One region of the Cupriavidus sp. 05L310 genome, then DNA from elsewhere that is predicted to be linked to it. Evidence: predicted binding sites of a transcription regulator. Region 1 holds the regulator's gene; the other holds the start of a gene.
What was found. The regulator FNR, encoded in region 1, switches genes on or off when oxygen is low (the NO sensors DNR and NnrR bind a similar motif). The targets are predictions, from matches to a motif close to TTGATNNNNATCAA.

Region 1 (11,578 bases):
CTGGCGCAGGCCGGCGCCGATGCCGTGCTGACCCATGGCCGTGTGGCCGAGATCGCGAACGCGCTGGAGATGGCTCGCCGCACCCGCCGCGTGGTGCGCCAGAATCTCGGCTGGGCCTTTGCCTACAACGTGATCGCCATCCCGCTGGCTGCGACCGGCTATGTCACCGCCTGGATGGCGGGCATCGGCATGTCGGTGTCGTCGCTGCTGGTGGTGGCCAACGCCTGGCGCCTGCTGCGCTCGGGCAAGCCCGGAGACTGACACATGGACATGCTCTACCTGCTGGTGCCGATGAGCCTGGTGCTGGTGGCCGTGATCGCCGGCGCGCTTTGGTGGGCGCTGCATGCCGGGCAATATGACGACCTCGACCGGCCCGGCGAGGCCATCCTGCTCGATAACGACAAGCCCTGATCCATCGCGGCCGCGCTCCGCCCCGCATGGAGATCCCCCTTTTTCGCCGCCGCTTGCCGCGGCAAGAATGGCTGTCCTCGCCCACGCGCGACGCGCATGCGTGCGGATGCGAGACGCCGTTGCGCCTTAGTTCCCATGCTTTCCCGTGCGCTTGATACAGATCAAGACGCCCGGAGCGCGGTTTTCCTACAGTCACAACATCAATTCATATTTATCCAATCTGGGGGTCTGAATGGCTGTCACCGCCGCGTATTCTCGCGCCGACACCTTCAATTACGGCGTCGTGCGGCAATTTGCCGTCATGACGGTAGTCTGGGGGATCGTCGGTATGGCCGTCGGCGTGCTGCTCGCAGCACAGCTGATCTGGCCGGAGCTTAACTTCAACACGCCATGGCTGTCCTTCGGGCGCCTGCGTCCGCTGCATACCAATGCCGTCATTTTCGCGTTTGGCGGCAGCGCGCTGTTTGCCACCTCCTACTACATCGTGCAGCGTACCTGCCAGGCACGGCTGTTCTGCGGCCCGCTGGCCGCGTTCACGTTCTGGGGCTGGCAACTGGTGATCGTTGCCGCGGCCATCACGCTGCCGATGGGCTTCACCAGCTCGAAGGAATACGCCGAACTCGAATGGCCGATCGACATCCTGATCACGCTGGTCTGGGTGGCTTACGCCATCGTGTTCTTCGGCACCATCATGAAGCGCAAGACCCGCCATATCTACGTGGCCAACTGGTTCTTCGGCGCTTACATCCTGACCATCGCCATATTGCACATCGTCAACAACGTCGAGATGCCTGTGACGATGTGGAAGTCCTACTCGGCCTATGCCGGCGTGCAGGACGCCATGGTGCAGTGGTGGTACGGCCATAACGCGGTGGGCTTTTTCCTGACCACCAGCTTCCTGGGCATGATGTATTACTTCATTCCCAAGCAGGCCGGCCGCCCGATCTACTCCTACCGCCTGTCGATCGTTCACTTCTGGGCGCTGAACTTCACCTATATGTGGGCCGGCCCCCACCACCTGCAGTACACCGCGCTGCCCGACTGGGCGCAGTCGCTCGGCATGGTGTTCTCGCTGATCCTGCTGGCGCCTTCTTGGGGCGGCATGATCAACGGCATCATGACCTTGTCGGGTGCCTGGCACAAGCTGCGCACCGATCCCATCCTCAAGTTCCTGGTGGTGGCGCTGTCCTTCTACGGCATGGCGACCTTCGAGGGCTCGATGATGTCGATCAAGACTGTCAACGCGCTGTCGCACTACACGGACTGGACCATCGGCCACGTGCACTCCGGTGCGCTGGGCTGGGTCGCGATGATTTCGATCGGCTCGCTCTATTACCTGATCCCGCGTCTGTTTGGCGAGAAGGAGATGTACAGCGTGCGGCTGATCGAACTGCACTTCTGGATCGCCACCATCGGCGTGGTCCTGTATATCGCCTCGATGTGGATCGCAGGCGTGATGGAAGGCTTGATGTGGCGGGCCACGCAGCCCGACGGCACGCTCACCTATGCCTTCGTGGAAGCGGTCAAGGCCAAGTACCCGTTCTACCTGATCCGCTTGCTGGGTGGCCTGTGTTTCCTGTCCGGCATGTTGCTGATGGCCTACAACGTGGCGCGAACCATCATCGGCAAGCCCGCGGTGGATGCGCCGATCCCGACCAGCGTTGGTGCCTCCGCCCATTGATCATTCCAGGATAGAAACGATGTCTGAAAAACGAAGCTTCTTTACGCACGAGACCCTGGAGAAGAACATCGGCTGGCTGATCATCTGCACCATCCTGGTGGTCAGTATCGCCGGGCTAGTCCAGATTGTGCCGCTGTTCTTCCAGCACTCCACAACGGAGCCCGATGCGGGGATCAAGCCGTATTCGCCGCTGCGCCTGATGGGCCGCGATATCTATATCCGCGAGGGTTGCGTGGGCTGCCATTCGCAGCAGGTGCGTACGCTGCAGGGCGATGTCGAACGCTATGGCCACTACTCGACGGCCGGCGAATCGGTCTATGACCATCCCTTCCTGTGGGGCTCCAAGCGTACTGGTCCCGACCTGGCGCGCGTGGGCGGCCGCTATTCCGATGACTGGCAGCGCATCCACCTGCGCAATCCGCGCGACGTGGTGCCCGAGTCGGTGATGCCGTCCTACCCGTGGCTCGAGAAGGCTCCGCTGCAGGCCAACGATATCCGCGACCGCATGCGTGCGCTGAGGCGGCTGGGTGTGCCCTATACCGACGCCGAGATCGAACAGGCGCCCGCCACGCTGGCAGGCAAGACCGAAGAGGACGCGATGGTCGCCTACCTGCAGGAGCTTGGCATCAGCAAGCGCAATGTGCGTGTGGACACCGCAGCCGCGGTTCAGCCCGCAGCCGCGCCGGCCAAGGAGTAAGCCATGGCAATGATCACTGCGTTTTCCACCGTGATCTCGATGGTGGCGTTTCTCGCGATCTGCTGGTGGGCCTGGTCGTCCGGCCGCAAGGCAGCCAACCAGGAGTCGGCCATGCTGCCATTCGCGCTGCCCGACGAGCCGCTGGCCGCGAACCACGACGGCCGCCATCGTGCCGGCGGAGCAAACAACACCAAGCAGGAACACTGAGTCATGAGCGACTTCTTCACGGATTTCTGGAGTTACTACATCGCCGCCATTGCGCTGGTAGGCATCGTCTGGTGCATATGGCTGCTGTTCTCCCAGCGCAAGGTGGTCAAGGTGGCCGGCGCTACCGAAGACACTGGCCACGTGTGGGACGGCGACCTGCGCGAGCTGAACAATCCGCTGCCACGCTGGTGGATGTGGATGTTCCTGCTGGCTTGCCTCTTCGGGCTGGTCTACCTGGTGCTGTACCCGGGACTGGGTTCCTACGCCGGCGTGCTCAAGACATCCAGCCGGGTCGAACTGGAGGCACATCGCAAGGCGGCTGAGCAGGTGCAGAGCGATGTCTATGGCAAGTACATGCAGATGGACGTCAAGCAGGTGGCCGCGGATCCGGCTGCGCGCGAGATCGGGCAGCGCCTGTTTCTCAACTACTGCGCGCAATGCCATGGCTCCGACGCGCGCGGCAGCCGCGGCTTTCCCAACCTGACCGACAACGACTGGCTGTATGGCGGCGATCCCGCGACCATCACCCAGACCATTACCAAGGGGCGCAACGGCGTGATGCCGTCATTCGCTTCGACCATCGACGGCAAACTGGCCGGCGACGTGGCGCAATACGTTCGTTCGCTGTCAGGCTTGTCTTCCGATCCGATTCGCGCCTCGCGTGGCGAAAGCACATTCAAGTCCACGTGCGCGGCCTGCCATGGCTCTTCCGGCAAGGGTAACCAGGCGCTCGGTGCGCCCAACCTGTCGGACAAGGTCTGGCTGTACGGCAGTTCGGAGGCAAACATCGTCGACGCCATCCTGAAGGGTCACAACAACCACATGCCGGCACACGAGGAAATCCTGACGCCGGAGCGCATCCGCATGCTGACGGCCTATGTCTGGGGACTGTCGAACAATGGGGCAGCCCCCGCGGGGAGCGGGCAATGAACGGCGACGCCAGCATGTGGAGCCTGCGTGCCGCTGGGGGTGATCGCCCATGAATGCCCCGGAACCGGAACCGCTGAGAAAGCACGGAGCCGCCTGGGGGCCTCTGCGGGAGCCCGCATCCGCCACGGGGGATGGGGAAACCTCGGATGAAACCCTGTACGAAGTCCGCCGCAAGATCTATCCGCGCTCAGTCACAGGGGCGTTTTCGAGCTGGCGGGTCTGGATGGTGGTCCTGACCCAGCTGTTCTTCTATGGCATGCCCTGGCTGCAATGGAACGGCCGCCAGGCCATGCTGTTCGATCTCGGCGCGCGCAAGTTCTACATCTTCGGCTTGGTGCTCTGGCCGCAGGATGTGATCTACCTGTCCGTGCTGCTGGTGATTTCCGCGCTCTCGCTGTTCCTGTTCACGGCGATCGCGGGTCGCCTGTTCTGCGGCTATGCCTGTCCGCAGACGGTGTACACAGAAATCTTCATGTGGATCGAGCGGCATGTGGAAGGCGATCGCTTTGCCCGCATCCGCCTGGATGGCGATCCGTGGAGCGCGCGCAAGCTGCGGCTCAAGGCCACCAAGCACACGCTCTGGATCGTGATCGCGCTATGGACCGGCTTTACCTTCGTCGGGTACTTTTCGCCCATTCGCGAGTTGGGCGGCCACGTGCTCAGCCTGTCGCTGGGGCCGTGGCAAACGTTCTGGATGCTGTTCTACGCCTTCGCCACCTGGGGCAACGCCGGCTTCATGCGCGAGCAGGTGTGCAAGTACATGTGTCCTTATGCACGCTTCCAGAGCGTGATGGTCGATCGCGACACGTATGTGGTGACGTATGACGTGGGCCGCGGCGAGCCGCGCGGCAGCCGCTCGCGCAAGGTGGACCACCAGGCCGCCGGCATGGGCGATTGCGTGAACTGCAGCATCTGCGTGCAGGTCTGCCCCACCGGCATCGATATTCGCGACGGCCTGCAGTACGACTGCATCGGTTGCGGCGCCTGCATCGACGCCTGCAACCAAGTCATGGACAAGATGGCGTATCCGCGCGGGCTGATCCGCTACACCTCGGAGAACGCCATGCGCAGCGTGCTGCCCGAGGCGGAGGCGCGCAAGCGTCTGTTCCGGCCGCGCACGGTGGTGTACTCCGTGATCTGGCTGGCCCTGGTTGCCGGCTTCACGGTGTCGCTGGCCATGCGCACACCGATCAAGGTCGATATCATCCGCGACCGCGGCGCGCTGGGCAGGGAAGTGGAGGGACGCTGGATCGAGAACGTGTATCGCCTGCAACTGATCAACACGACCGAGGCGCCGATGCATGTGGCCATTCGCGCGGACAGTGATGACCTGAAGGGCCTGGCCGTGGAATACGATCACGCTGCCGGCAATCTCGAGCCCACCTCAAACCGCCTGATTCCGATTCGCGTGCGCGTGCCGATCGAAGCCGCTGGCCAGGGCACCCACAAGATCCAGGTGACGGTCACTGCGACAGGAGATGACAGTGGGGGCGGTGCGGAAATCAGCCAGGGCACCAGCTTCATCGTACCGCGCAATCTTTGAACCGAGAAATCTAGAGGAGGCCTGATGATGCAGCAAAGCAATCCCTGGTGGAAGGAACCCTGGCCATGGCTGCTGATGAGCGGGCCCTTGCTGGCGATGGTGGCCTGCGGGGTCACGATCTGGCTGGCCATGACGCACCCGGACCCGCCCGTTGTCGATGGCGTATCGCGGCACGGGTTGGTGGTCGAGAAGACGGGTATCGGGCGGCAGGCTGAGCCGGCCACGGCGCAGGCGAGGTGACCATGAGACTGCGCTGGCTGATGTGGGTGCTATGGCCCGGCTTCCTGGTAGCCGGGCTGACGACCGCCCTGGTGTTTTCGATGGTCGATCCCGGCGATCTGCGCTTCTTCGGACAGCCGGTCGAGGCGTCGCGGGAGGCGGTTTACACCGTGGGCTTCCTGGTCGCGTGGGTGCTTTGTTCGTTGTCGAGCGGCCTGACGCTTTACACCATGCCCACGCGGCTGGCGGAGACAGACGAACTGGAGTGAGCGCGATGCGCGTCTTCGCGCCGCGGGGCAGGGGGCGGCGGAGCAGGAGTGTCGTGACCAGGCCGGCGCGACGTGGTATTGGCACCACGCAAGGAAGGCAAGGCGGCTGCCAATGCCGCGGGAGCCGGGAAACTCCGCGCGGCCGGTCGATGCCTGCCGGACTAGCAGGACTTGTTGATGATCTGCTTGATGCCTGTCATGTCGACCAGCTTGACGTGCCGCTGGCGGATCTGGATCAGCCCGGCTTCCGCAAAACGGGAGAACAGGCGGCTGACGGTTTCGAGCTTGAGCCCGAGGTAGCTGCCGATCTCCTCGCGGCTCATGCGCAGCACGAACTCGGAGGCCGAATAGCCGCGCGCGGAAAGGCGCTCCGAAAGGTTGATCAGGAAGGCGGCAAGCCGCTCTTCGGCGCGCATCGAGCCCAGCGTGATCAGCATCACCTGGTCCTGCGAGATTTCCTTGCTCATCAGCCGCATGAACTGATGTTGCAACGACGGGAGCGCACCGGACAGCGACTGGAGGTCGCCGAAGCGCACCACGCAAACTTCGGTATCCTCAAGGGCGGTGGCGTCGGACGCGTGCTGCATTTCGCCAAGGCCGTCGAGCCCGACGACTTCGCCGGGGAGGTGGAAGCCCGTGATCTGCGAGCGGCCATCTTCCATCGTCAGGTGGGTTTTGAGCGTGCCGAAGCGGATCGCATAGACGGCGGTGAGCGGATCGCCGAGGCGGTACAGGGTCTCGCCCTTGCGTACGCGCACGCGCTCCTGCACCAGCGAATCCATTTTTTCGAGGTCCTGCTGCGACATGCCGACGGGCAGGCAGAGCTGTCCCAGCGAGCAAGTGGAGCAGCGGGGCGACATCTCGGTAATGGGAATGGATGTTAGCAATTGGGGCCTGTCGGTTTAGCGCAATCACTCAAGCGCGTGTGGCAGGCGCATTGAGTTGAAAGCTTGACGTTGAGAGCTGTCGGTTGGAAGCGCTATCCACATTAGCCTGGCGCGGGTCTGGCGGGGCCTGCCATCTGCGTGGCGCCGCCTGCCGTGCCCGTCGTCATGATTTGCGATTGCGCGGATGTGCGCGGGCGCTGGGCTTCATGTTGATAGCGCCTCTTGGAGTCGCGGGGGCGCGTAGGGCGCATTTTACCGCGCCAGGCGATGTGATTGGGAGGAGAAGTTGACCGTAGGCGTGCTCTTCAGCGTTTTTACCCTGGCTTTGCTAGGTGGTGTGCATTGCGCGGCCATGTGTGGCGGCATTGCGCTTGCGGCCGAGCAAGGCGGCACGGCCCGTGTGCCGGCCACCATCCTGCGCCGGCCAGGCCACTGGCTGCTCGAACTCCTGGTGATGCATGCCGGGCGGCTGAGCATGTATGCGCTGTTGGGCGCCTTGCTGGGTACCCTGGGCGCCGGTGTGTGGAAGGCCCAGTACTTGCCGCTGCAGCGCTGGCTGTTCGGAATCGGCAGCATGATGCTGGTGATGTCGGGATTATGGATGTTGCGTGGGCGCGCCGTGGGGGCTGGCTGGCTGGAGCGGTTTGCCGCGCGCGGCGCTGGCGGTTTGCTCCGTTTTCTTGCCGCCGTGGGCGTGCGCCTGGCGCCCTTGGGCCTGCCACAGGGGCGGCTGCTGCGCCGCTACGGCATGGGGCTGGCCTGGGGGCTGGTACCATGCGGCATGGTCTATGGCGCCCTGGCGATGGCGCTGCTGGCCGGGAACGCCCCTTCGGGTGCGCTGGTGATGGCCGTGTTCGGACTGGGCACTTTGCCAAACCTGTTGGTTATCTCGGGCCTGTCCGGCTACCTCAGGCAGTGGTCGCGCCGCCCGGCGGTACGTACCCTTGCCGGTTTGGCAGTGGCTGCCTTTGGTGTCGTCGGGGTGGCGCGCGCGCTGCTTTTGCCAGAGACGCTGGCCGCGCACGGCTTCTGTCTGGTCTTCTGATACGCCGCTTCATGGCGCATTGCGCACTTTGTCGGGCAGATGCCTGTGTGAATCGGTTGCAGGTTTGCCAGGGAATGCCATACAATCGCAAGAACAGCGATATCGCGCAGCGTATTTCATCGTGGCATCGTCAGGTAGCATTCGCACTCGGGGATGCATGCCAGGAACCCTCCAGCACGTATTACCGCCAGGGACCGTTCCCAATCCGCCGTCCGGTTCAAAAGATTATTTGGTTCAAAAGACCAGCCACGGCAGGGCGGGGTGAAATAGGCCAAGCAGGCCCGATATCCGTATTTTTCTTGCACCCGGAGCGACGGACGTCGTGCCGGACAGGTCCGCCACATCAGGGGGAAGGCGCGACGCAAGGGCTCCGTCGACCGGCAGGTAAAGCCGGTGGCCGGGCGATCTCCTGCCGGGCAGGTCCGGCACCCGATGCAAAAAAGAAAGCGCACGACTGCATGCATCAAGCATTGTGGTTGGCTGCGCGGTCAGATGGCGGTGGCAATTCCAACCGCTGAACCCGCAATCTCCAGTGCGTCCGGGTTTGTCCGGGGCGCAGGTGCAAAGACAGGCTGCACGCAATCACATGAATACCCAAGAGGCGAAGATCGTCCTCGAGACCGCGCTGATTTGTGCGCAGGAACCCTTGCGCGTCAATGACTTGCGCCGGCTTTTTGCCGACGACGTCGGTGCCGACACCATTCGGGTGCTGCTGGAAGAGTTGCGCCGCGACTGGGAGCAGCGCGGCGTGGAACTCGTGGCGCTGGCCAGCGGCTGGCGCTTTCAGAGCCGCCCCGTCATGCGCGAATACCTGGACCGGCTGAATCCTGAAAAGCCGCCGAAATATTCCCGCGCGGTCATGGAGACGCTGGCGATCATCGCCTACCGGCAGCCGGTCACCCGGGGCGATATCGAGGAAATCCGCGGTGTTGCGGTGAGCACCGAAGTCGTGAAGAAGCTCGAGGACCGTAGCTGGATCGAGGTGATCGGCTACCGCGACGTACCGGGCCGGCCGGCCTTGTACGCTACCACCAAGAACTTCCTTGATGACCTTGGCCTGCGTACGCTAGATGAGTTGCCGCCGCTGGAGGATGTCCAGGCGCAGACGCAAGCCGCGCTGCTGAACCAGGAGCCCATAGATTTCGAGGCCCTGGGCACTGTGCCCGCTTTGCCGGCCGGAAGCGACGAAGAAGCGTTTGCGGAGGCCGGCGAGGAGCCTGCGGGCGGCGCTGGCGCTGCCGTCGCCGATGTGTCCAATGCTGGCGAATTGACCCGCTCCGTCCCCGGTGTCCTCGATGCCGGTGCCACGGATGGCATCGCCGAACTGGTGGAAGCATTTGAAAAGAAGGAAGCCTCGGTGCAAGCGCAAGCCGTGCCCGAGGCTGAAGTACCCGCGGTGTCCGAGCCGGATGATGGGCCGGAGAGCGAACTGGTGTCCGCCGAGCCCATGGGGGCGCGGCTTGACGGCACAGCCGTGGAGGATGCCGTCGACGACGGCGAAGCAAATGAGCAAACGGAAGCACCCGCCAACGGTTACCACGAGCAAGTGGCCTCCGGCGAGCAGGAGTCCGAAGTCCCGGGGGCGTCCAAGACGAATCCGGCGCACCCCAGCGAGCACGACGAGCGCGTGTCCAACTGAACACCATGCAACATCCGAATGTGAATACCTTGTCCGATTCTGTTGATCAAGACGTCCGCCAGGCGGATACGCCGGCCGGCGATGCCGGCAATGGCGCCGAAGGCGCGCCGCGCCGCAAGGGCCTGCGCCGTGGCCTGCGCAATCTGGTGGCCACGCGCCGCCAGGCCACGCAGGACCGCGATGGCGGGCGTGCCGCGGAAGGCGATGCACTTGCCTTCGCTGGCGGTCCGGACGCGGGAGCCGCACCGGACGCGCAATCCGCGCGTGGCGATGGCGTGAGAAAGGGGCGTACGCGCGGCAAGCGCAAGCCCGCCGAAGGCGAGTCCGTGCAGGCCGGCGAGCAGCAGGGCGAACGCCCGGCGCCGCGAGGCCGCCGCGCGTTCGGCGGCGACACTGCCGAAGGTGCGAGCGAAACCGGCGGCGAAGCCGCTGGAGAGCGCCAGCGCGACGGTGCCCGCGCCAACTCCAACGGCGCGCGCAAGCGCAAGCCGCAGCAAGGCCAGCAGCCGCAGGGCGCGGCCAGGCGCGGCAGTGCCGAGGGGCAGCAGGGTGGCCCGCGCCAGGCAAGCAAAGGAAACAAAGGCAGGGGCGGCACGCAGCGCCAGGCTCCGGGCGTGCCCGAGAAGGCCCCCGCGGCTGCAGCCGCAGGTGGCGAAGACCTGTTTCGTTTCGTCATCTCCGGCCAGTACGACCAGGAAGATACCAGCGGTGTGCGTGCCAAGGTAAAGCCGGTGCGCGAGCTCTCGGCCGATGACGATGCGCCCAAGCTGCACAAAGTGCTCGCCGAGGGCGGCCTGGGTTCGCGCCGCGAGATGGAGGAGCTGATCCTGCAGGGGCGCGTTTCTGTCAATGGCCTGCCGGCCCATATTGGACAACGCATCCTGCCGGCCGATCAGGTCCGCGTCAACGGCAAGCTGATCCATCGCCGTGTGTCGACCAAGCCGCCGCGCGTGCTGCTTTACCACAAGCCGGCGGGCGAGATCGTCAGCCAGTCGGATCCGGAAGGCCGTCCGACCGTGTTCGACAGCCTGCCGCGCATCAAGGCAGGGAAATGGGTGGCCGTGGGCCGCCTGGACTTCAACACCGAAGGGCTGCTGATCTTTACCTCCTCGGGCGATATCGCCAACAAGTTCATGCATCCGCGCTACGGCGTGGAGCGCGAGTATGCGGTCCGCACGCTGGGCGAGCTGGCGGAGGCGGATCGCCAGCGCCTGCTGCATGGCATCAAGCTTGACGATGGTGAAGCCAATTTCCTGCGCATCGCCGACGGCGGTGGCGAGGGCATCAACCACTGGTATCACGTCGCGCTGACCGAAGGCCGCAATCGCGAAGTGCGCCGCATGTTCGAGGCCGTCGGCCTGACCGTGTCGCGCCTGATTCGCACCCGGTACGGTCAGTTCCTGCTGCCCCGCGGCCTTAAGCGCGGCCGCTGGCAGGAACTCGCCGCGGATGACGTGCGCGCGCTGATGGCGTCCATCGGCCTGAAGGCGCCCGGCAAGGGTGATGGCGGCCCCAGAGGTGGCACCAAGGTGGGTGGTCGCCAGCAGCGCACCGAGGCAGCCATTGCCGGCATGCCGATGCCGACCGGCATGGATGGCCTGCCGCGCGTCAACAGGAACAATGGCCCGCGCGGTAGTGGCGCAGGCCGGGGTCAGCCAGATCCGATGCAGACCTCGATGGGTTATATCGGCGGCCCGACGCTGCTCACCTCGCATACCACGAAGTTTGGCGGTGGCGCGGCGGGTTCCCCGCGTGGTCCTAGTGGTCCGGGGCGCGGCGGTGGCCGGGGCAGCCGAGGCACGAACGGACCCATGGGCCCGATGGGTGGTATGGGCGGTATGGGTGGCATGGGTGGCGGCCAAGGCCGTTCCCAGCGTCGCGGCGGTGGTGAAGCCAACGGCAATGTGATGCCGCAGGCTGGCAAGCCCAGTGGCAATCGCCGTCCTCGCGGCGGCGGTGGCCGCGACGGCAATCGCTAAAGCGAGGGAAGGCAGTGCGCGCGGGGCCGGCCACGCAAGGAAAAGCGCGGCCCGGGCCGCGCCCCTGGCAA
Region 2 (11,578 bases), on a different contig from region 1:
CTTGACGGGACGCGCCACAACTTGGCCAATCGTGACAGCCATGCACGGGTGGGACCCGAGCAGCCGTCAGTCAGATGGCGGGCATGGATGGCGAGTCTTGATGGTGAGTATCGATGGGTGGTGGCTGGCCCGGGGTATCGATGCGGATCAGCCGCTCAGGGGGAGGGCCACAGTAGTGACAAGGCCCGCCCGGTCACACGAGCAAGTCGCCTCGCCAGCGAGTCGGCGACTTGCCAAATTGCGCGCTGAACCAGCGAGAGAAGGTACTTACCTCGGAGAATCCAACCAGGAGCGCGACCTGGGACACGGGATATCGCTGGTCCCCAAGGTAGCGGATGGCCAGGCTGCGCCGGACCTCGTTCACCAGGGAGGAGAACTCTTCGCCTTCCTGTTCGAGCCGGCGTTGCAGCGTGCGGGCGCTCAACCCGAGCTTCTCGCCGACCTTGTCAATGCCGCTTCGCCCCTGCGGCAAGAGCAGGTGGACCGCGCGGCGCACATTGGACGCCATGGAAACCTGTCTGCCGAGCAAATTCTGGTCGAGCAACTCCTTGGCGTAGCGGGATAGGTTCACGTCGCCCAGCGGATTGCGCCGGTCAAGGTCCTGACGGTCCAGGATGATGCCGTCAAAGTCGCAGCCAAATTCGACTCTCGTGTCGAACAGCCGATGGTGGATATGAAGACTTGCGGGCGCGAGATGCGAGAAGTGTACGCTGCGCGGCTTCCACCTTCCCCCAAGCATCGATTTCATCAGGCACAGCAGCGCGCCGACCGAAAGCTCCACAGGCTGCCTGCCAGGATTCGGCCTTTCCGTAATCAGCTGCTGATGGACGATGGCGATATCATCGATTTCCTCAACGTGGACGGTAACGGATTCGCTCAGCAGGTGACGATACGTCTCCAACTGCCCCAGTGCATGACGCAGCGTCGGCTGGTGCTGGAGCAGCAGGCTGACGGGACCGAAATCGGACAGCCGCCAGGCTTCGGCCATCAGCAGGCCGACGGAAGTGCAACTGGACGCCTGCTCGGTGGATTCGAGCACCTTTGCCAGCCATGACTCCGGAACATGCAGGTCCGGCGAAAGGATACAAGACCGGTCGGCCCCGACGTGGTGGATCATGCGCTCCGGGTCGACACCCAAGGTCCGGGCAATCTCGGAGTACTTGACCAGGAGGGCGCTGCGAATCAGAGTACTCATGTGATCACTCGGGCGAATCCTTTGGCGGCTGAATCCTTGGCCGCCCAGGCGAGGAGCTACTGCGCATACAATTCATCACTGGCCGGCGGCGCGGCGTTGCAGCCGCGTTGTTGCCGCTGACGGTATCCAAGCGTACGGGCCGTGTCAAGCCTGCTATATCTTAGTAGTTGGCCCGTCGCCCGGACCCGCGCTCAGAACGTCTTGCGCAGGAAGCCCTGGTTGCCGCCGTTGCGATTTGGCGCGAAACCGTTCTCCTGCAGGGATTCCTCCACCGTGTCGTAGAAAACACCGATCCTGGAGATCTCGCGCGCCTGCTTCGCGGTGGCGATCTCGCGGCCGAACTCGCGCGAGATGCGCACCAGTTGCTCGATCTGCTTCACGGTGCTGATTTTCTCCGTGCGCGACTGGTTCCACAGGCAGTCCTCGGTGCCGCAGCGCACGTGCAAGCCCATGGCAATTCCCATCATGTTGACCGGCAGCACGTTGCGCACGTTGCTTTCCACCGTGACGACCGCGCCATCGGGCACCGCGCGCATGAAGTTGCCGAGGCTGTAGACATTGGGCGTATCCATGCCGCCGGCGATGGCCACCCAGTTCATGACCAGCGGGCCCTTGTAGAAGCCGCGGCGCATCAATCGCTCCACCGACTCGAAGCTGTTGAGGTTGTAGCACTGGAATGCACTCTGGATGCCCTTGGCCGTCAGGCGGCGGACGTGCTCCTCCACCCATCCTGGCTGCGCAGGCACTGTCATTTCCTTGTAGGCGCCGAAGATGGCAGGGTTCGCGCGCGAGGTGCCCGCGAAATCCGCATCCTCGGCCTGATCGGTGACGTTCATTTGCGAGGTGTTGACGGTCACCGTGACCTGGTCCGGCGTGGGCTCCAGGTCGGCCAGCATGTGGCGGGTATCGTCAGACAGCCACTTGGCGGCCTGGCCATCGTTCTCGGGGGCGAAGGAGATGGAACCGCCGACCTGGATGATCATCTCGGGCACCGCCTTGCGCACGCCGGCGATCAGTTCGTTGAACTTGGACAAGCGCTTGCTGCCCCGGCCATCGAGTTCACGCACGTGCAGGTGCAGCACCGTGGCACCGGCGTTGTAGCAGTCCACCGCCTTCTGGATCTGGTCTTCCATCGTGACCGGGATGTCCTCGGGAAAGTCGTCAGGCAACCAGCCGGGTGCATAGGGCGCGGCCGTGATGATCAGGGGCTGCTGGTTTTCGGGGAAGAAGTGGCCGTCGAGGAAATTCATGGTGGTTCTCCAGGGGGAAGGGCTGCTATCGGTTTGGTCCCCTGAGTATCTTGGGCACAAGCCATTCCCGCTTGCTAATCCGGGACATTCAATTGCTTACTTGGGACAAGGGCCAGCCGGCACACCGGTTGTCGCGATCCGCAAGATTCTGTCGTGCGATGCAAAGCGCCCGGATGAGCGAGCCCACTAGAATTTGCCCGAAGGCCATATCAGAGCCGGGCCGCAGCATCGAAGCATGCCGGTTGGCCCAGGAGCCAAGAGACTCTACCAACACAACTGGAGCGAGACATGCGCATCCCCCTGATTGCACGCCAGACGCTGGCGCTCGCGATTGCAGTCGTCCCACTGCTGTCGACCGCGCCAGCGGCGAATGCCGCCGAGTGGCCGGCCAAGCCTGTGCGGATCATCGTTGCCGCACCGCCGGGCGGCACGGCCGATATCGTGGCGCGCCTCTTCGCGAATGCGCTGCAAAGCCCGCTTGGACAGACCGTGATCGTCGACAACAAAGCCGGCGCGGCGGGAACCATCGGCGTCCACGGCCTGCTGTCGGCGCCACGGGACGGATACACATTCCTGCTGATTCAAAAGGGCATTGCCTCGGAAGTGCCCCACGCCATGCATGTGTCTTACGATCCGTTCAAGGACATTGTTCCGATTGCGCAGCTTACCCGGCAGGGTCTCGTGCTCATCGGCCATCCCGGCCTGCCCGCGAAAAACCTCGGGGAACTGATCACGTATGTCAAAGCGAATCCGGGTAGGGTCGACTATGCGAATTTCGGTGTCGGCCTGCGTGGCCAGACCATCGGCGTGCAATTCAATCGCCTTGCCGGACTGACGACGGGCACCGTGAGCTACAAGGGGTCGCCGCCTGCGCTGCAAGACGTGATGGGGGGGCACGTTCCGCTCATGTTCGACGGTCCGGCAACTTCGCTTCCGTTCATCAAGTCAGGAAAGCTCAGGGCATTTGCCATTGCCTACCCCAAGCGGATCCCCGCGCTGCCTGATCTTCCGACCTTCGCCGAACTGGGATTTCCCGACCTCAAGGAGGTCAGCTGGATGGCGCTCTGGTCGGCGCCGGGCGTACCGCCAGCCGCGGTGGCCAAGATGCGCGACGCCACGCTCAAGGCGATGCAATCGCGCGAGATCCGGCAGAAGATCGAAGACCTTGGCATGGAAGTCGGTTCACCGGCTACCAGCGAAGAGCTTTCCGTAGACGTGCGCGAATCCTACGAACGGCAGGGCAAGCTATTGCGCTCGATCAACTTCAAGCCCGAATGAAGATCCAGACGCGGCAGCGCTGGCGGGGGCTCAAGCAGAGTGTCAAGAAAGAGGGGGAGTAAGCGATGTTGCACGCAAGGCCGGATTTTCCACCGGCGCACGTAAATTCCGGTAAGGGGTCGGACGGGATTGTGTCGCCGGAAACGTCCATCTGGTACAACCTGGAAGTCACCACGCGGCGTTTTCCCGGCAAGACCGCAATCCATTGCCATGGCCATGCGGTGAGCTTTCGCGATCTGCATGCGCAAGCGATGGCCATTGCGGGATGGCTTCAGCACGAAGCCGGCGTCAGGAAAGGCGACCGGGTGTTGCTGTATATGCAGAACTGCCCGCAGTTCATCGTCGCCTACTACGCCATCCTGCGTGCCGGAGCGGTTGTCGTGCCGGTCAACCCAATGAACAAGGCCGACGAATTCCGTCATTACGCTACGGATAGCGCGGCCCGGGTGGTCGTGTGCGCCGCGGACGCCTTCGATACAGGGATTAGCGCGGACCTGCTGTCGGCTGGCCAAATTCAATGCGTGCTGATGACCCGCTATGCGGCGGACCTGCTTGCTGCCGATGCAGCCCCCGAGCCTTCGCTGCCGGCGTGGATGACGGCGCAGTACGAACAGCCTGCGTGGGCTGCCGGCAAGGTGTCGCTTTGGTCTGACGCGCTCGCAGCGGGCTGCGTCCCCGCACGAGATGACGCCGAAGCCGGCGACATGGCTGTCATGCCCTATACCTCTGGCACCACGGGCGCGCCCAAAGGGTGCATCCATACGCATCGATCCGTCATGCATAACGCGATCGGCAATGGCATCTGGTCGGCATGCGAGGCCGGATCGGTCGTCCTTTCGGTATTGCCATTGTTTCACGTGAGCGGCATGCAGCATGGCATGAACGCACCGATCTATTGCGGGGCTACTATCGTGATGCTGCCACGCTGGGATCGCGAGGCCGCGGGCCGGCTTATCTCGCAGCATGGCGTTACCCACTGGATGGGCAATCCAACCATGGTGATCGATCTCCTTGCAAGCGCGAATCTCGAGCAATTCAATCTCACAACCCTGCGCCACGTTGGGGGCGGAGGCGCGGCCATGCCGCAAGCGGTCGCAGAACGTCTGAAACAACAGTTCGGGCTCAGTTACCTGGAAGGATACGGGCTGTCGGAAACAATGGCCGCAACACACAACAATCCGAGCCATCGGCCCAAACAGCAATGTCTCGGTTTGCCGACCTTCAATACGGAAGCCCGCGTAATCGACCCGACGACGCTCAAGGTATTGCCGGTCGGCGAAGTCGGCGAGATCATCGTCAGCGGACCGCAGGTGTTCAAGGGCTATTGGGGAAAGCCCGACGCTACACGGGATGCCTTCATCGAACTGGAAGGACGAACCTACTTCCGGACCGGCGATCTGGGCACCGTGGATGGGGATGGGTACTACTTCATCACGGATCGCCTCAAGCGGATGATCAACGTGTCCGGCTTCAAGGTATGGCCCTCGGAAGTCGAGAACCTGTTATACAAGCACCCCGCTGTACAGGATGCCTGCATCATCGGCACCCATGACGCCTATCGCGGGGAGACAGTAAAAGCCCTGGTGGTGCTCAAATCCACCGCGAAGGACACGACGCCGGAAGAGATCATCGATTGGGCCAGGAAAAACATGGCAGCCTACAAGTATCCACGCGTGGTGGAATTCGTCGATGCGCTGCCCAGGTCCAGCACGGGCAAAGTGATGTGGCGACAGCTGCAGGAGCTGGAAAAAAGCCGTAGCGCGGCCAGTGGAAAGTCATAACGCAACGAGCAATGCGCAGCAAGTGCAGCAGGTGCGGCGCATCGTCGGGGTGCGCCGAGGCATTGGCGGAACCTATGCAACACGTCGGTAAACTGATTCGCAGTGCCAGCCTGAACGGCTACATCGAGCTGGTGGAGTCGCTCGGGCGCGATCCCCACGCCTTCCTGCGAGGGGTGGGGCTGTCGGCGCGGCTGCTCGAAAATCCCGAGACGCCAATCCCCAGCCACGCCGTGCGCGAATTGCTCGAAGTCACCGCGCGCGCCACCGGCGTGGAAGACCTTGCCCTGCGCCTGGCGGCGCGGCGCACCTTCTCCAACCTGGGGCCCATCAGCCTGGTGCTGAAGGAAGAGCCGACCCCGCGGCAGGCGCTCGACACCTTGTGCCGCTACCTGAAACTGCTTAGCGCTACGCTGATCACGCGTATCGAGGACGCCGGCCAGTCCGTCATCATTCGTGAAGAGCTTCTGCCCAGCCCCGGACTGGCCACGCGGCAGGCGATGGAACTGGCGGTCGGCGTGAAATTCCGCATTCTGCGCGAGCTGATCGGTCCCAAGTGGCGGCCGCTGGAGGTTTGCTTCACGCATCGCCCGCCGGTCGATGCGTCGGCGCACCGCGCCTTCTTCGGGCGCAGCCCGATGTTCAATCAGCCATTCAACGGCCTGGTCTGCGCGGCGGCCGATCTGCAGATGCCGCGCACGCCCGACAATCCGGGCGCCGCGCGCTTCGCGCGGGACTACCTGGAGGCGGCGCTGCGGCACCGCGATGAAGGCGTCCGCGAATCGTGCCGGGAGCTGATCCTGGCCTTGCTCCCGGGAGGACGCTGCACTACCCAGCAGGTGGCGCATCTTCTGCGCGTCGATCGCCGCACGCTGCACCGCTACCTCAGCGCGGAAGGGCTGACATTCTCAGTCCTGCTCAAGCAGGTGCGCTCGGAACTGGTGATGCGCCACCTGCAAGAGAGCGACCTGCCGATCGGCGAGGTCGCCGGGCTGCTGGGCTTTTCCGCGCAGAGCAGTTTCAGTCACTGGTTCCACGCCGCCTTTGGCTGCAGCGTCTCGGACTGGCGCAAGCGGGTGGCTGCCGGGGCGTGACCACCGCAGGCGCCGCTTATGCTGGAACGGGTACGGCAAAAAAATGCCAGCGCCTTTCCGCATGCGGCTTCTCGCCAATTTCCTGTCCGATAGCGGGGAGAACGGGAAAAAAGCACCCATGATCCGGCAAGACGCTCACGCCACGCCGCATCACAAACCAACTTAGCCCCGCACTCGATATTCAGTCTCCGCATATAATTATGCGTTCACTGAATTGGCCCTTCCCGAGCCGCCCATGTGGCCTCTGCTGCTACCGGCAGCACCTCCGTCGCGCAGCACTGGGTACGCGTTCAATCAGCTGAATTCAATCTTGTGGCCATGTTCCACGCTGTAAGCGGACAAAGAGTGTGACTTGTTTGCCGTTGGGCGCAACGCTGGCTACTCATGCTTACGTGCCGGCTGCCTTTCGATGTCTGTTTCCGCTTCGCCTTCTTCCTCCGTTGCCACTCCTGTCCCTACCCCTACCCTGAGCCACCAGGCCATCATGCGCGTGATCGGCGGGATCGTCCTGTGCATCCTGCTGGCGGCACTGGACCAGACCGTGGTGATCCCGGCCGTGCCGGCGATTGCCAACGACCTGAACGGCTTTGGCCACCTGTCGTGGATCGTGACGGCCTACCTGATCACTTCCACGGTTTCCACGCCGCTGTACGGCAAGTTGTCCGACACGTACGGCCGGCGGCGGCTGCTGATGCTGGCGATCGCGCTGTTCATCCTGGCTTCGGTGGCGTGCGCGATGGCGGCCTCGCTGGAGCAGTTGATCCTGTTCCGCGCGCTGCAGGGCATTGGCGGCGGGGGCCTGATGTCGCTGGCGCAGGCGGCCATTGCCGATGTGGTGGCGCCGCGCCAGCGCGGGCGTTACCAGGGCTACCTGGCTACGGTGTGGGCGGTGGCTTCCATCGCCGGTCCGCTGGTCGGCGGCTGGACTTCGGATCATCTCTCGTGGCGCTGGCTGTTCTGGATCAATGTGCCGCTGGGACTGCTGGCGATGTTCATGTGCCATCGCGGCCTGAGCCAGTTGCAGGCGCGCGGCGGCGCCGCGCGGGTGGACTGGGGCGGCGCGTTGCTGCTGACCGTTTCCATCGTGGCCTTCCTGCTGGCGATGAGCTGGGGCGGCGATGTCTATGCCTGGCTGTCGCCGGAGATCGCCGGCCTGGCCCTGCTGGCAGTGGCGGCAACGGCCGCGCTGGTCTGGCAGGAGCGCCGCGCGGCGGATCCGATGTTGCCGCCGCGGCTGTTCCGCAACCGCGCCTATGTGCTGGGCGTGGCGGCGTCCGCGATGGCGGCGCTGAATATCTTCCTGTGCATCTTCGCCTTGCCGCTGCATTTCCAGCTGGTGCGCGGCGCCGATGCTTCGGAATCCGGCCTGCTGGTGGTGCCGTTCCTGCTGTCCACGGTGGCGGGCAACTTTATCGTGGCCGGGCTGGCGCCGCGCCTGGGGCGGATGCGCGGCATCCTCACCGGCGGTTTCATCGCGGCGGCGCTTGGCCTGCTGGCGCTGGTGGCGGTATCGCCCGGCACGCCGCTGGTGCTGGTGCTGCTGGCGATGACGGTGGCCGGCGTGGGGCTGGGCATGGCGATGGTGGGCACCCTGATGACGGTGCAGAACGTGCTGGAGCGCCGCGATACCGGCGCCGGCACCGGCGCGCTGCTGGTGCTGCGTTCGCTCGGCAGCGCCTTTGGCGGTGCGCTGGCCGGCACCTTGCTGACGCTGGAGTTCCGCAATGCGCTGCAGGCTTCCGGCGTGAGCCAGGTCCTGGACCTGGGCGCGCTGCGCCACGGCAGCGAGGCGCTGGCCCATCTTTCGCCCGCGGTGCGGGACGTGCTGACGGGCGGCGTGGAGTCGGGCTTCCAGCTGATCTTCGCCGTGGGCGCCGTCGCCGCCCTGCTGGCGCTGGCGATCGTGCGCCGCATGCCGGACGTGGAACTGCGCAGCAGCGTGACCGAGCACGCGGCCACGCTGGCGATGGAGTAAGCGGGCGGGAGGCGGCACGGGCCGCGTCCGGCACAACGCCCGCATCCAACCGGCGGCCAACGGCGTAGACTACGGACAGACCACTTCTGGAGTCCCGTTCATGCGCCGTCTTCCCGTTCAACGCTCACGCGCCTTGCAACGTACCGCCTTGACTGGCGCGTTGATCCTGGCCGGCGCCGCAGCTGTCGTCGCCACGCCGCGTCTCGCGCGGGCCGCGGATGCCCCGGCCGCCGGCGCGGCGAAACCGGCCGGCGCCTGCCCGGCATCGCTGAACTTCAAGTTCCCCCGCTTGCAGGACGAGGCACCGCAGGACCTCTGCCAGTACGCCGGCAAGGTCGTGGTGGTGGTCAACACCGCCAGCTACTGCGGCTTCACCCCGCAGTACGAAGGGCTGGAGGCGCTGTACGCCAAGTACCGCGAACGCGGGCTGGTGGTGCTGGGTTTCCCCTCGAACGATTTCTCGCAGGAGCCCGGGTCTTCCAAAGAGATCGCGGACTTTTGCTACAACACCTACGGCGTGAAATTCCCGATGCTCGGCAAGTCGCATGTGCGCGGCAGCGATGCCAACCCCATGTACGCGCTGCTGGCCAGGCAGTCAGGCACCACGCCGAAGTGGAATTTCTACAAGTATGTGATCGACCGCAATGGCCAGGTGGTGGGCAGCTATAACAGCATGACCAAGCCGGACGACCGGCAGTTCGTCGGCAAGATCGAGCAACTGCTGGACGGCGCGCGCTAGGCAATCGGCGCCGTTCCAGAGCGGTGCCCGCAGGCGCGGGTACGGGAACGGCGCGCCTCTCCGCCCTCCGGCGTGACCGGACCCGCTGCATCGGGGACCGATTCGACCACTAATTGACCGGCGTCAAGCCGCGCAAGCGCCGCCATCGCTACTTTCGCCGCTTTGGGGAGAGACAGACGATGGCCATCACGCTATACGACGCCGGCGGGCATACGTGCCTGCTGTTTTCCGACCTGGTCGAGGAAGAGCACGGCGAGGTGGTGCAGACCAACCAGTTCCTGATCGTCGATCACGGCCACGGCGCGCTGATCGATCCCGGCGGGCACATGACCTACGGCGAGTTGTACCTTGCCATCAGCCGCTACTTTCCGCCCAAGCAGCTCGACTACGTGCTGGCCTCGCATGCCGATCCGGATATCGTCGCCTCGCTCGGGCGCTGGCTTACCGCCTCCGGCAGCCGCATCCTGATCTCGCGCGTGTGGGCGCGCTTCCTGCCGCATTTCTGCCAGGCCGGCAAGACGGAAGGGCGCATCGTCACCATCCCCGACGCCGGCATGCCGGTGCCGCTGGGCAACTGCACGCTGCTGGCGGTGCCGGCGCATTTCCTGCACTCGGAAGGCAACTTCCAGTTCTACGATCCGGTCAGCAAGATCCTGTTCTCCGGCGACCTTGGCGCGGCCATGACCAGCGCGCGGGAGGCGGGCACGGTGGTGGAGGATTTTGCCGCCCACACGCACGCCATGCTGCCGTTCCACCAGCGCTATATGAGCGGCAACCGCGCCTGCCGGCTGTGGGCCAATATGGCGCGCGAACTGGATATCGAGTGGATCGTGCCGCAGCACGGTCCGTCATTTCGCGGCAAGGCCATGGTGGCGCAGTTCATCGACTGGGTGTCGACGCTCGAGTGCGGGCTGGACCTGCTGAGCCAGGACAATTACAGGCTGCCGCCCTTCGCCGCCGCGGCAGCCTGATCCGCGCCATCAGTCGCGCGCCAGCCCTTCGGCCACCAGCGCCTCATGCACCTTGGGGCGCGCCGCCACGCGCGACAGGTAGGACTGCAGCGCGGGATAGGGGTTGAGCGGCATGTGGAGGATATTGGCCCAGTTGACGATGGCGAAGCAGTAGGCGTCGGCCACGGTGAACTGCCTGCCGGCCAGGAAATCGCGGGTGGCCAGGTGCTTGTCGAGTTCGGCGAAGCGCGTGGCCACCTTGGCCATGCATGCCTCGCGCGTGCTCTCGGCGGTTTCCTTGTGCCACAGCCACGGGCTGAAGACCTTGTGCAGCTCGGTGGAGACCAGCGTCAGCCAGCCCACCGCTTCCAGGCGCTCCCTGGTGCCGGCGGCCGGCAGCAGCGCCCTGGCCGGAGCGAGGTCCGCCACGTATTGCAGCAGCGATGCCGCCTCGGTATGGCGCGAGCCGTCGTCCAGCTGCAGCAGCGGCACATAACCGCGCGGGCTGACCGCGTAGAAATCATCGCTGCCGTGCTCCGGCTCGGCCAGCTTGTGCGTGGCCAGGTCGACCTTGGCGAGGGTGAACGGCAGGCCGGCTTCGCGCAGCGCGATATGGACGGCCAGCGAGCAGGCGCCAGGGGTGTAGTAGAGCTTCATCGGGTTGTCCTTGGAGGTGGAATGGTTCGGCGTTTCGGGTTTCGCCGCCACGGCTTGTGGTGGCTGTGCAGGCAGTCTAGGATTGCAGTGATGCAATCACAATGCGTATGAGCGCAAGTCATGACTGCAAATTTGCAATGAACATGCCATATCAACTCTCCTCTCCCGACCTGGACATCGTGCTTGCGCTGGTACGCGGCGCCACGCTGGCCGAAGCCGGGCGCCGGCTCGGGCTTGATGCCTCCACGGTGTTCCGCGCGCTGCAGCGCATCGAGAAAGGCCTGGGCCGGCGCCTGTTCGAGCGCAGCCGCTCGGGCTACCTGGCAACGGAACTGGCGCAGCAGTTCGCCCAGCATGCCGAGCGCATCGAGGCCGAGCTGGAAGCGGCGCGCGCGCATGCCTCGGTAACGGCGGGCACGGTATCGGGCCTGGTGCGTATCACCACCACCGATACCGTGCTGCACGGCATGGTGCTGCCGGCGCTGGCGCCGCTCGGCCGCCGCCATCCGGGGCTGAGCTTCGAGCTGATCGCCACCAACGAGCTGGTCAGCCTGACCAGGCGCGATGCCGACATCGCCGTGCGCGCCACGCGGCGGCCGCCCGATCACCTGATCGGCAAATGCCTCGGCCGCTTGCGCGTGGCGGTGTTCGTATCGCGCGAA

Region 2: the regulator FNR is predicted to act here: its motif matches at 9,423-9,436, upstream of AC1DS6_RS37145 (oxygen-binding di-iron domain-containing protein).

Annotation. Positions count from the first base shown of each region.
Region 1 covers NZ_JBFTOX010000025.1:20,021-31,598, reverse strand. Annotated here, with positions in the region: gene AC1DS6_RS18975 (heavy metal translocating P-type ATPase) at 1-261, shown strand, start outside; gene ccoS (cbb3-type cytochrome oxidase assembly protein CcoS) at 265-411, shown strand; gene ccoN (cytochrome-c oxidase, cbb3-type subunit I) at 644-2,092, shown strand; gene ccoO (cytochrome-c oxidase, cbb3-type subunit II) at 2,112-2,789, shown strand; gene AC1DS6_RS18955 (cbb3-type cytochrome oxidase subunit 3) at 2,793-2,996, shown strand; gene ccoP (cytochrome-c oxidase, cbb3-type subunit III) at 3,000-3,926, shown strand; gene ccoG (cytochrome c oxidase accessory protein CcoG) at 3,976-5,469, shown strand; gene AC1DS6_RS18940 (FixH family protein) at 5,494-5,709, shown strand; gene AC1DS6_RS18935 (hypothetical protein) at 5,712-5,957, shown strand; gene fnr (fumarate/nitrate reduction transcriptional regulator Fnr) at 6,119-6,844, opposite strand; gene AC1DS6_RS18925 (sulfite exporter TauE/SafE family protein) at 7,131-7,889, shown strand; gene scpB (SMC-Scp complex subunit ScpB) at 8,476-9,528, shown strand; gene rluB (23S rRNA pseudouridine(2605) synthase RluB) at 9,534-11,507, shown strand.
Region 2 covers NZ_JBFTOX010000075.1:3,910-15,487, reverse strand. Annotated here, with positions in the region: gene AC1DS6_RS37180 (AraC family transcriptional regulator) at 194-1,195, opposite strand; gene AC1DS6_RS37175 (beta-keto acid cleavage family enzyme) at 1,387-2,445, opposite strand; gene AC1DS6_RS37170 (Bug family tripartite tricarboxylate transporter substrate binding protein) at 2,734-3,723, shown strand; gene AC1DS6_RS37165 (long-chain fatty acid--CoA ligase) at 3,789-5,504, shown strand; gene AC1DS6_RS37160 (AraC family transcriptional regulator) at 5,579-6,595, shown strand; gene AC1DS6_RS37155 (MDR family MFS transporter) at 7,080-8,570, shown strand; gene AC1DS6_RS37150 (glutathione peroxidase) at 8,671-9,309, shown strand; gene AC1DS6_RS37145 (oxygen-binding di-iron domain-containing protein) at 9,489-10,280, shown strand; gene gstA (glutathione transferase GstA) at 10,290-10,916, opposite strand; gene AC1DS6_RS37135 (LysR family transcriptional regulator) at 11,054-11,578, shown strand, end outside.